Regions from separate parts of the Peribacillus sp. S4 genome, predicted to be linked through region 3. Evidence: riboswitches for the same ligand, from Rfam matches in the RefSeq annotation. Region 3 holds a riboswitch; each other region holds the start of a gene.
The links. A riboswitch is a leader RNA that binds a small molecule or an ion and turns the genes downstream of it on or off. The one in region 3 is predicted to bind S-adenosylmethionine.

Region 1 (4,242 bases), 250 kb from region 3:
TCCAATGAAACAATCGTTTGGGAAGACGGCCAAACATATCCTTTATTAAAAGTGGAAATCAGCTCGGATACGCACCCTTATTATACAGGAAAGCAGAAGTTTGCTGAAAAAGGCGGACGGGTCGATCGCTTCCTGGATAAATATAATATGAAGAAATGAGAGTTAGGCCATCGGGAAATCGATGGTCTTCTTTTATTGATGGAATAAAAAAGGTGCCCATAAAATATGAGGCACCCACTACTTTAATCATTTTGCAGCAATTGCTTCCCCTTTGGCAATATTGACGAGGGCAGCTTCGAAGTCCTTGATTAAATCGTCCGGATTTTCCAGTCCGACAGAGAGGCGGAGCAAGCTATTCGTAATGCCTCGCTTTTCCCTTTCATCAGCAGGCATGGCCGCATGGGACATTTTGGCCGGGTAGGATAATATGGATTCTACCGCTCCTAGGCTTACGGCAAAAACAGGGAGCTCGACAGTGTTCACGAAGGAACGGAAGATTTCCTCACTTTCCAATTCAAATGAAAGGACCGCCCCTGCTCCGAGTGACTGGCCTTTCTGGATGGCGTGCTGTGGATGATCGGCTAGGCCGGGATAATATACTTTTTTCACCAAGGGCTGCTCCTTTAAGTAGGCTGCAATCTTTTCGGCCCCTTTTTGTGAATGTTCCATTCTAACTGACAAGGTTTTCAAGCCTCTCATTACGAGCCAGGCATCCTGAACACCAAGGACCGCTCCAAAGGAGTTTTGAAGCGAACCGAGTCTTGCCGCCAAATCCGGATCTTTCACGACCGCAAGCCCAGCTACCACATCACTATGTCCGGATAAAAACTTCGTCGCGCTATGAAGGACAACATCAGCGCCCAAATTCAGCGGTTTTTGCAATGCGGGCGTCAAGAATGTATTATCAACAAAACTTAAGGCACCGGCTTTTTTTGCGATATCACATATAGCTTGAATATCGGTCACTTTAAGTAAAGGATTTGAAGGCGTTTCAATGTATATGGCCCTGGTATTTGGCTGAACCGCCGCTTTGACACTTTCAAGGTCCGTCATGTCAACGAAGGTGTGCTCAATATTGAAACGGTTTAAAACGCTTGTGACCATCCTGAACGTTCCGCCATACACATCTTCGGAAATGACGATATGATCCCCGGCAGACAATAGCAGGAAGGCTGTTGAAATGGCAGCCATACCTGATGAAAAGGCAAAGCCGTGAGTGCCTTCCTCAAGTTCGGCAATGATGTCTTCAAGTGCCTCGCGGGTTGGGTTCCCGCTTCTGCTGTAGTCATATTTGCCGAATTGATCGATATTGGATTGATGGAAAGTCGATGCATGCTGGATGGGGACGCTCACACCGCCCGTTGCCGGATCGAATTTATGTTGATTATGAAGTAATTTTGTTTCAAAGCTAAAATCATGATCTGTCATCGTAGTGCCTCCCTTTTTACATGTGCGAATGCTTGCTGCAAGTCACCAATCAAATCGTCGCTATCCTCGATGCCAACGGAGAAGCGGAGCAGTCGATTACAAACACCGTTTGCCGTTCTGACCTCAAGCGGTATATCGGCATGTGTTTGTGTGGCAGGATAGGTGATGAAGCTTTCAACCCCTCCCAGGCTTTCTGCAAAGGAAATTAATGAGAGCGATTGTAAAAATGGGTTGACCGCCGCTTCATCAATGATGCGGAAAGAAATCATGCCGCCTCGGCCCGGATACAATACGTCCGTAACACAATCATGCTCCGATAAGTAATCTACAAGTATCTTGGCATTCTTTTCATGACGCTCCATCCGCAATGCCAGGGTTTTCATTCCGCGCATCAACAGCCATGAATCAAATGGGCTCAAGACAGCTCCAGTGCCATTATGATGGAAGGCAAGTGCATCACATAATTCAGCGCCGCTAGCAACGATCAGTCCGGCGAGCACATCATTATGACCACCGAGATACTTGGTTGCACTGTGGATCACAATATCAGCTCCAAGCAAGATTGGTTGTTGAATAAGAGGCGTGTAAAAAGTGTTATCAACGATTAGCAATAAATTATATCGTTTAGCCAATGCGGCAACGGCGCTAATATCCGTTTGCTGCATAAGAGGGTTAGTGGGAGTTTCGATGAAGATGGCTTTCGTGTGAGGAGTGATGGCTTTTTCGATATCCTCCAAACAACAAGTGTTTACATAGTCACACTGCAATCCCCATTTTTTAAAACCTTGTTCTAACAGCCGATATGTACCGCCATAAAGATCTTCACTGACAATCCACGCATCCCCGGATTTAAAAAGGGCGAGTATAGTGGAGATGGCGGCCATTCCTGAACTGCAGGCATAGCCTTGGTCTCCTTTTTCCAGATCGGCGATGGATCGCTCCAATAGCTGGCGGGTAGGGTTACCTGTCCTTGTGTAGTCGAATCCCGTCGATTGACCGATTCCTTCGTGGCGAAAAGCTGTTGAAAAGTATACCGGCGGATTGACTGTTCCTGTCGCCGTTTCACTGCGATTTCCTAATTGAGCAAGATATGTTTCAGGTTTATACATGGTTTTCACTGCTCCTTTGAGTTAAATAAAATAAAAAAAAGTCTTCTTTAAGAAGAAGACTTTGATTAAGTAGGGACGAGTCATTCTTCTTATCTTCCAAGTTCATAAACTTGTGGAATTAGCACCTTTTCATTGGTTTGAAACAAATGAAGGTTGCTGAGGTGTCATCGGGCCATTCCCTCTACCTCTCTCGATAAGAGTTTAGATTATTCAATTTCTTTTGAATTTACTATATATACAAAACACTGTCAAGGACATTTTGGGGATGATGATGTGTTGGTGTTCATGGCCAGGTCAATTGAAGCCTAGCGGTGCCTACACTTTATGTGTCAAAAAAGAATATCCAAATTTTCATCTAAATATGAATGGCCTAGGATTTTTCAGAAATATGGAAAGGGTCAGCGGGATATTTTTGCTTTAAAATAATAAAGTTTGTACAATGTATGGAGAGAAAGAATAATCCGACATTATTCATTTCATATGCAAAAATTCTTCAATGAATAGTGCAAACTTAGGAGGAGAACACATGGAATACAGAATCGAACGTGATACGATGGGTGAAGTGAAAGTTCCTGCTGATAAATATTGGGGAGCACAAACTGAGAGAAGCCGTAACAATTTCAAAATCGGTAACGAAAAAATGCCGATAGAATTGGTTCGTGCATTTGCATACGTTAAACAAGCTGCTGCAAAGGTGAACTATGATCTTGGCGATCTTTCCGAAGTTAAAAAGAACGCCATCGTCAAGATTTGCGGCGAAATCCTTGAAGGTACGCTTGATGAACATTTCCCGCTTGTAGTTTGGCAAACGGGAAGCGGTACGCAAAGTAATATGAATGTGAATGAAGTGGTCGCTAACAAAGGGAATGAATGGTTAAAAGAAAATGGTGAATCGGAAATCCTTCACCCGAATGATGATGTTAACAAGGCACAAAGCTCAAATGATACTTTCCCGACTGCCATGCATATTGCAGCCTTTATGGAAGTCGCTGAAAAATTGGTTCCTGCCATCAAAGCACTTCGTGATACATTCAATACAAAAGAAAAAGAATTTTGGGATGTCGTGAAAATCGGCCGGACACATCTTCAAGATGCTACACCCTTAACATTAGGACAAGAAATTTCCGGTTGGAAAGCGATGCTCGATAAAGATTTGGCGATGATTGAGGAAAGCAGCCAAAAACTATTGAACCTTGCTCTAGGCGGAACGGCTGTAGGAACCGGAATCAATACAAAGAAAGAATTCCCGGGACTTTCTGCCAAACAAATTGCAGCGGATACAGGATATCCTTTTGTCACATCTGATAATAAGTTCCATGCATTGACTAGCCATAACGAAATCGTCTACGCACACGGTGCTTTGAAAGCATTGGCGGCAGATTTAATGAAAATTGCGAACGATGTCAGATGGCTTGCAAGTGGACCGAGAAGCGGAATCGGAGAAATTGCCATTCCGGAAAACGAGCCGGGCAGCTCCATCATGCCAGGTAAAGTCAATCCGACCCAAAGTGAAGCGCTTACCATGATTGCGACACAAATCGTGGGTAACGATGCTACAATTGGCTTTGCAGCAAGCCAAGGTAACTTTGAATTGAATGTATTCAAACCAGTCATCATCTATAACTTCCTGCAAACGGTCAAATTATTGACGGAAGGCATTCATTCCTTCAACGATAATTGTGCGGTTGGCATCACTGCAAATGAA
Region 2 (4,242 bases), 1.6 Mb from region 3:
GCTAGGAGAACGTTACCACGGAAGGTCGCCACTTTCTTGAAATGCCCGCAATATGATGAGGAGCGGTTCTGCAACATCCTCCAATTATATTTGCCCCCGCATGGTGCCAATCTTCAGATTTCACATCGAGCCTATTACATGATTCTGGACCATGCCATGTTTTAGTTTCTGGATTATATGATTCACCGGAATTCGGATAAACGATAATTGGTTTATGCGTGTTTGCACGCAACACCTGTATGGCTTCCGTGATAACTGATACAGGCGCACAGTTGATGCCAATTGCGGCAATTTGCTCACTGTCCCCAAACAATCTGGCACACTCCTCCAGCAATGTGCCGTCACTTATCGCTTTTTCATTTTTCAAAGAAAAGGACAGCCAAGCATAAACTTCTGGATAATCTTTCAATAATGAATGTAATACTTTTGCTTCTTGCAGGGAAGGAATCGTTTCAAATGCTAAAATGTCAGCTCCTGCTTCAATCAAAGCTGATATTCGTGAGCGATGAAATGCCGCCAAAGTTTCATCTGAAACACCATAATTCCCAACATACTCTGAACCATCTGCAAGATAAGCCCCATAAGGTCCAACTGATGCAGCAACCAATGGCTTAGGTCTAATCGTTTGATATTCTTCCTTCCAAAAGTCATCTCTTGCTTTTCTTGCTAGTAAAACCGTTTTCCTGATTAGATCCAATGCCTCTTTTTCTTGTATTCCGCGGAGGGCGAAACCTTCAACTGTTGCTTGATAGCTTGCCGTTATCGCACAGTCAGCACCAGCTCGAAAGTAGTCAGAGTGCACCTGGTAAATCACTTCTGGATTTTCAAGTAATACACGTGCAGACCACAGGGGATCGTCCAAATCACACCCATGACTTTCAAGCTCTGTAGCTAAAGCTCCGTCCAAAATCATAACTGAATGACCTTGTAAAATTGCTTCAATTGGGTTAATTTTATTTTTCATGGTCTACTCCTCTTTTCTTTATGGTTTGTGTCAGATAATAACTTCCATAGCAAAACAAAATAAACGGAATGCCACAATATAGTGCTATTCTTTGTGTAGGATCAAATGCAATTCCTATGCAAGAAGCAAGACATAGCATAAATGAAACGATTGGTACGAATGGATATAATGGTGTATGATAAGCCAAATCATTAACTGAGTTTCCTTCGTTTATATATCGTCTGCGAAATAGAAACTGTGACGCGCTAATACTCATCCAAACTATAACCACGGCTAGTCCAGAAATGGATACAAGCACTATATATACAGTATCCGGCGCAATAATACTCGAGAAAAGTGCTAAAACACCGCCCAGCATACTGAAAAGGACTGCATTCAAGGGAACACCCCGTTTTGTCAATTTTGCAAATATTGGTGAAATAGTTTTCTTATCTGCAAGTGACCAAAGCATCCTAGATGAGGCATATAGTCCTGAGTTCGCAGCGGACAAAATGGCAGTTAATATAACAAAGTTCATAATATCCGCTGCATATGGCACTCCAATTCGTTCTAGAACGGCAACAAAGGGGCTCTCTAATACGCTTGCATCCGAAACAGGCAATAATGCGGATAAAACAACGATGGTACCTACAAAAAAGATAATCAATCTCCATAATGTCATACGGATTGCCTTTGGAATCGTTTTTTCCGGATTCACAGTTTCTCCAGCTGCAACTCCGATCAATTCAGTTCCAGAAAATGCAAAATTCACCGCGAGCATCGTCATTAGAATGGCAAAAGCACCATTTGGAAATAAACCTGCACTTGTAACATTGGAAAATAACGGAGCTGATTGTGCGTTAATCATTGGAATGAAACCTATCATTGCCGCAGCTCCCAGAATAATGAATATTACAATAGCAAATACCTTTATAGACGCAAACCAGAATTCGGATTCAGCAAAAAACTTAACGGTCCACGCATTTAATGCCAAAACCAAAATGGCAAATAGAGCACTCCATATCCAGACACTGATTGATGGAAACCATCGCTGCATCAACAATCCTGCAGCCGTGAATTCCGAACCTAGTGCAACAGTCCAGGTTAGCCAATACAACCAGGCTACTGTATACCCTGTCCCTGGTCCGATGTATTTGGCTGCGTAACTATGAAACGCACCTGTCTCGGGCATATGCACTGATAGTTCACCTAGACATAGCATGACAAGATAAACCACCAATGCACCAATCAGATACGAAAGGATGGTTCCGAACGGACCAGCCTGTTGAATCGTATAACCCGAACTTAAGAATAAACCAGTTCCAATCACCCCGCCAAGCGATAGCATTATTATATGCCGTGCTTGCATTTGCCTTTGAAAATCATGCTTCCTTTTGTTATCCATTCTTACTCTCCTTAATCTTGCATCCAGAAAAAACGAAAACGCACTCTAAAAAAGAGTGCGTTACTGACAAATAAACACGTACGGTCTTATCTATCAAGGTTTCACCCCCTGGAATTAGCACAGTGTCTTTGTAGACCTGTTGCTGAGGTTTCATAGGGCCAGTCCCTCCACCTCTCTGGATAAGAAATTATTTTTTTATAACTGTATCAATCTATGAAAAATTTGTCAAGTTTTGTTTCGGAATGTAAAGACTTCCTTTTAAATGCTAACGATCATGGCGTCTGCGGCATTAATATTAAAAGGTTGCTTATTTTTGGAACAGGCGCTAAGCGTATTATAATGGCAAATAAAACTAACCGGGGTCATTTTGGTCTTAAAAATGGCAACATCTTAAAAGATGTCGCCATTTTTTTCTTTTTCCTTAAGGACGTTCTATTTCAAATAATTCCCCTAGTTTTGTATAAGTATGACCTGCTAATCTTGCTACAGGTTTTAGCCCATTCGGGTCAATACGGCCATTATGGTAAATATCTTGCTCTATATGATAGCAGACTATTTTCCCTATCAGTAAATCACAACCAGGTTCATTCTTGGAACCTGCCAATGGAATCGATTGCTCTAATGTACATTCAAAACGCACCTTCGCTTCTTCCAATCCTGGTACGGATACCCTATCACTAACAGCCAGCGTGAAATTAGTAAGACCCAATTCACTTTCTTCAGATGGGAGTTCCTTGGCCGTTCGATTTGCATCAGCAACATTATTTTCGTCAGTGATATGAACAACGAACTCACCTGTTTGAATTGCATTTCGGGCTGTATCCTTTGAAACTCCTTCTTTCCGTTGAACAGAAATGGAAATCATCGGAGGATTTGAACTGACTATGTTAAAAAAGCTGAACGGCGCTATATTGATTGTACCGGTTTCGGATTGTGTCGTAACCAGCGCTATAGGTCTCGGTATAATACTTCCAGTCAAAAACTTATAATTATCCCGTTCAGTCAGACTTTCAGGGTTAACAGAAATCATCTTCATTCCCCCTCATTCTTATAAAAAGTTCTTTTGAAACCATGAACCTGCTGCATCAACCTCTGAACGTGTCAACTGATGACCATAATTTTCCCATTGAACTTCAACTGTAGCGCCAGCTTGCTGTAAAAGTTGATTAAGCTCTTCAGTTTCTTCTGCCGGGCAAATCGGATCGTTTTTACCTGCAGCAATAAATACAGGTATATCTGAAAGGGGCGGCAAAGCAATCCCTCGTCTTGGAACCATTGGATGATGAAGAATTGCTCCTTGTAAGGCCCCCTCGTAATGGAACAGCAAACTTGCCGCTATATTTGCACCATTGGAATAACCTAATGCCACCACTCTGTCACGGTCGAAGTCATATTTTCCGGACGCTGATTCCAAGAAGTCATAAAGCTCCTTCGTTCGGAAAATCAAATCCTCTTCATCAAAAACCCCTTCAGCTAACCGTCGGAAAAAACGGGGCATTCCATTTTCAAGTACATTTCCCCGTACGCTCAGTACGGACGAACCGGGTGAAACCATTTCGGATAATGGCAAGAGATCTGTTTCCGTTCCTCCAGTGCCATGTAACAGCAGTAGTAACGGAGCTTCTGGATTACTTCCTTTTTGAAAAATATGTTTCATCATTTATCCTCCTCTAGTACTCTCGGCACTGCCGGCAGTAACGTTTTTTCCATAACTTCCCGCTTTTCTTCCAACCATGGCGGCAGCATTAATTTACTGCCCATCGTTTCCTTCGTTTCATCATGAGCAAAGCCAGGTGGATCTGTGGCAACTTCAAAGAGTATGCCTCCATCTTCCCTGAAATAAATCGCATCGAAGTATTGTCGGTCTGTAAAGGGGGTCACACCATAGCCATGG
Region 3 (4,242 bases):
CAATTCCATTTTTAAGGCAGAGATGGCCTTTTCGTCGAGCAAATGATGGCCGCTTTTGGAAATCATGACAGGGTCAAGGATAACGATGGCAGGCATGAAGGTTTTAAGGGACGCAGCGACCGTTTCCACGATTTCTTTTGATCCAAGCATGCCTATTTTTACTGCATCGACAGGAATATCTTCAAAGATAGCTGCAATTTGATCCGATATGATAGCTGTTTCAATGGGCTGTACAGAACGGACTTCCATTGTGTTTTGGGCAGTTACGGCTGTGATGGCAGACATTCCAAATACACCATGTGCAGAAAACGTTTTTAAATCCGCTTGTATTCCAGCACCGCCCCCTGAATCAGAGCCTGCGATCGTTAATGCTGTTTTCATAAAAAAACCCCTTCATATAATTATTTTTTAGCAGTATTTTAAGTAATATGAAAGCTAAAATCGCCCCTGCGAATGAACTGAACATAAAAGCCGGTAAAAAACCAAAAAGAGCAGCTTTTTCTCCCAATAGGAGGGTGGCAAGCGGATAACAGGCCAGGGAACCGAGAAAGCCGGTCCCGATCACTTCCCCTAAACAGGCGAATTTTAAGCTTTGTGTTTTTCGGTAAAGGATGGCGGCCAAAAGTGCACCAATCATGCTGCCGGGAAAGGCGAAAATTGAACCGGTACCAGACATGTTTCTAATGATGGAAACTAAAAAAGCTTGTGTCACCGCATATGCAGGCCCCAATAGAACCGCCGTCAGGACATTTGCCAGATGTTGAATAGGAAAGATTTTTGCAAATCCTGCAGGGATGAAAATAAATGAACTGGTAAGCGTCGTTAAAGCCGTGATCATGGCAGTCAATGTCAGTTTCTTGATAGGGTTCATCCTCATGTCAACCACCTACAGAGGCCAATCCTGCTCATTTTGAACCATGTCCCAGAATAAATATTCATATCGGGAAGTAACCAAAAAGTGCTTTTCTAATCTAAGAAGTTCCTTTTCAGGCATGCCTTCCGTCAATTCTTCCAACAAAGCGATCAGCCACTTGTGTGCTTCCCCGAATTCAGGAGATGAATAGGACCTTATCCAATCTGCGTAGCGATTGTTTTCCAGTGCTGCTCCATTTTGTTCTTTTAATAGCAAACCGATTTCATAATAATCCCAAGCGCAGGGAAGGAGACAGGCGATCAAGTCTGCCAAAGTTCCATGCTGAGCTGCATTTAGCATGTAACCTGTATAGGCTAGAGTGGTTGGAGTAGGTTCTGTATTTTCCAATTCCTTGGAGCTGATCCCGAATTCGGAAGCATAATGCCGATGAATATCCATTTCCACTTGAAGGGTTTCATTTAAAATACACGCAAATTTTGCCATGGTTTCGATGTTATGGGCTTTGATGACACCTAAAGCAAAGAGCTTGGAATAATCCATGAGATAGACATAGTCCTGCTTCAGGTAATAGGCAAATTTCTTTTCAGGAAGTGTGCCGTTTCCAATTGCCTGGACAAAGGGATGTGAATGGTTCCTTTTCCAAATCTCTTTTGCCCGTGCATGCAGTCTATCACTGAATGTTTCTAATTTTGTATTCTCCATTGTTCATCCTCCTATAGAATGGCTCCCTTTGCCTTTGTTAAATAAAAAACCCCGTTCCTGAATACGGAACGGGGTAGATGGATATAGTCTGTAAAATGGACGATATCATCCACTTCCCTCCGCCGGTATGAGCCGGTTCAGGTTCAAAGGGTCCGGAACTAATTCCATCTCAGTCTTAAAAAAGACTCCCCTAGTGGTGTGAATTGTATGTAATTACTGACATCATATCAGAAAGACAAGAAAATGCAACCCGTATTTGAAAGAGGAATCACTTTATGTCCAGGAAAAAAGGGAGAACCAGGTAATTGACTTTTGAAGATTATTAGGATAGAATCATTTCTACATCATTATATATTGAATTCTTATCCAGAGAGGTGGAGGGACTTGGCCCTAAGAAACCTCGGCAGCGGACCCGTTTAGGGAACTGTGCTAAATCCAACAAGCATATGCTTGGAAGATAAGAAGAGCCGAACGGACACTGTCAGCCTCTTCTTAAATTAGAAGGGGCTTTTATTTTTGGGAAATAACGTTTAGTGACATACTAGAAAAGGTATATATAATTTGGTGAAATCAAACAAGTTGATAAAGTTTAGCTAACTAGAATCAGGCACTAGGACGGAAAGGAGCCATTTACATGGCAGAATTATTTAAGAGGATTGAACAGAGGAAGGCAAAACTCATTGAAGAGCTATTGGCCAATGGAGTATACAAAACCTCTGATGAAAGGCACCTTTATGATGCCCCATTAAAAGTACTTGAAGATGAATATAAGATTGTTATAAATAGACCTAATAACGAGTCACCTTCTGAATGGATGACATAGTAATCGGAATACAATATTTGGGTTTTTGGATAAGGGATATGATGTAAGCATTCGCAGTCTACACTAGTGGATGCTTTTTTTGCGTTTATTAGAAAACGACACAAATTATACATAATTAAATAACAAAATAGGTGTTTTGTCACATTTGACCTATAAAATAACACATTTAATTTCTGGAAAATAGTTGATTTTAACTAGTGATTTCATTATGATAAAAGTGTAAAAATATTGAATAAATGGGAGGTGGCTATGATGCATTGCCGTAAGGTAACTATAGAAAAAGTAGAAGAGAAGAGACAGGAAATGATAAAGTTGGGAGCGATTTACGGCTTAACAAGTCTGCTGACTGTACAAGCCAGCCAAGAATTGGATACGCTATTGAATGCGTTAGCAAGTAAAAGAGATTCTGAATATTTTTCCCTTCAAGAAGCATATAGGTATTTTTAAATTAGCAATTCGACCTGTATTAATCTAAAAAAGCTACTGCTCAAGGCAATAGCTCTAAAGAATTATATTTAAATATCGACACGTTTACCTAGAATGATCAAATCCCGCTCAATGCCATCCATCTCGGCAACTTGAGGTAAATGTGCCCATTCTTCAAACCCGAATTTAGAAAAAAGCTTAAGGCTTGGTGTATTATGGGCGAAAATGAAACCCAATAAAGTCTTAACACCTAATTTTGGACTCAATTCAATTGCCTTTCGAATCGAAATTTGTCCAATTCCTTTTCCCCGGAAATAATCATCAATGTAAATGCTGATTTCGGCAGTGGAATTATATGCCGGTCGGCCATAAAAGGATTGAAAGCTCATCCATCCAGCGGTTTTCCCTTCTATAGTAATGATATATAGCGGTCTACTTTCTGAATGATGTTCCTCAAACCATTTAACCCTCGATTGGACGGATACAGGTTCCGTATCTGCCGTGACCATCCTTGAAGCAATTGTCGAATTATATATTTCAACAATTCTGGGTAGATCAGATAGTTCTGCCTCTCTAAACTCTATGTGTTCTTCCATGATTTAAACTCCTAACTATCATTTATTCAATCTCCAGAATGAAGGGTAATCCCGTTTTTGGTTTTAGGGACGTTGAATGAAACCCAATCCATTGAAAGTTTTATATTATCATACACTCTTTATTCTTTATCTGACAATTCTTTTTTATGTTAGTACTGCAGATTTTTTGGGTATGAAAAAGATTAAATACTTCTAGTAAATAGACAAGAGGAGAACCAAATGAAAAAATTGGCAGGTATATTGATTATCGTACTGGTTATATGTTTTGCTGCATATGAATTTCAGGCCTCGGAGTCGGAAGATGTGCAAAGGGTCATGGCTTTTGGAGATTCATTAACCTATGGAAAAGGGGATAAGGACGGGGAAGGATATATAGATGGCCTTGAAGATGAATTGAATAATCCCCAATCGGAGCAAAAAGTGAGTTTTTGGAATTACGGTATTAAAGGCCAGGAAACGGATGGGGTGATGAAACAGCTAGATGATTACCGAATTAAAACGAAACTTGATGAAGCCGATACTTTCATTGTTTTTATTGGAACGAATGACTTGATCAATAGTAATGGCGGGAACTTGGAGAAAATAAGTGACCGAAAAATCAATGAGGGTAAACGGGAATATATCAACCATCTGAAAAAGATTACATCAACACTGATAGAGGCAAACGATAAAGCGGATATTCTGGTAATAGGACTATATAACCCAATTAAAGACAATCAAAAACTTGAAAAGCACATTCGCGATTATAACGAGTCAATAAAGGGATTAGCCGATAAAGGTGAAAGGATGTTATTCATTCCTACAAATGATCTTTTTGAAGA

Region 1: linked by a shared signal. The riboswitch ahead of ACJ9PY_RS05610 (methionine biosynthesis PLP-dependent protein) and the one ahead of ACJ9PY_RS06870 (Fur-regulated basic protein FbpA) in region 3 are both predicted to bind S-adenosylmethionine.
Region 2: linked by a shared signal. The riboswitch ahead of mmuP (S-methylmethionine permease) and the one ahead of ACJ9PY_RS06870 (Fur-regulated basic protein FbpA) in region 3 are both predicted to bind S-adenosylmethionine.

The regions. Positions count from the first base shown of each region.
Region 1 is NZ_CP175708.1:1,174,907-1,179,148, forward strand. It holds gene ACJ9PY_RS05600 (type B 50S ribosomal protein L31) at 1-159, shown strand, start outside; gene metC (cystathionine beta-lyase) at 247-1,428, opposite strand; gene ACJ9PY_RS05610 (methionine biosynthesis PLP-dependent protein) at 1,425-2,537, opposite strand; SAM riboswitch class I at 2,624-2,737, opposite strand; gene fumC (class II fumarate hydratase) at 3,064-4,242, shown strand, end outside.
Region 2 is NZ_CP175708.1:2,974,929-2,979,170, forward strand. It holds gene mmuM (homocysteine S-methyltransferase) at 2-964, opposite strand; gene mmuP (S-methylmethionine permease) at 954-2,348, opposite strand; SAM riboswitch class I at 2,432-2,534, opposite strand; gene ACJ9PY_RS14065 (flavin reductase family protein) at 2,770-3,378, opposite strand; gene ACJ9PY_RS14070 (alpha/beta hydrolase) at 3,397-4,005, opposite strand; gene ACJ9PY_RS14075 (ring-cleaving dioxygenase) at 4,005-4,242, opposite strand, start outside.
Region 3 is NZ_CP175708.1:1,421,994-1,426,235, forward strand. It holds gene thiD (bifunctional hydroxymethylpyrimidine kinase/phosphomethylpyrimidine kinase) at 1-381, opposite strand, end outside; gene thiW (energy coupling factor transporter S component ThiW) at 350-871, opposite strand; gene tenA (thiaminase II) at 887-1,576, opposite strand; TPP riboswitch at 1,674-1,778, opposite strand; SAM riboswitch class I at 1,936-2,040, shown strand; gene ACJ9PY_RS06870 (Fur-regulated basic protein FbpA) at 2,211-2,399, shown strand; gene ACJ9PY_RS06875 (aspartyl-phosphate phosphatase Spo0E family protein) at 2,649-2,846, shown strand; gene ACJ9PY_RS06880 (GNAT family N-acetyltransferase) at 2,915-3,421, opposite strand; gene ACJ9PY_RS06885 (GDSL-type esterase/lipase family protein) at 3,641-4,242, shown strand, end outside.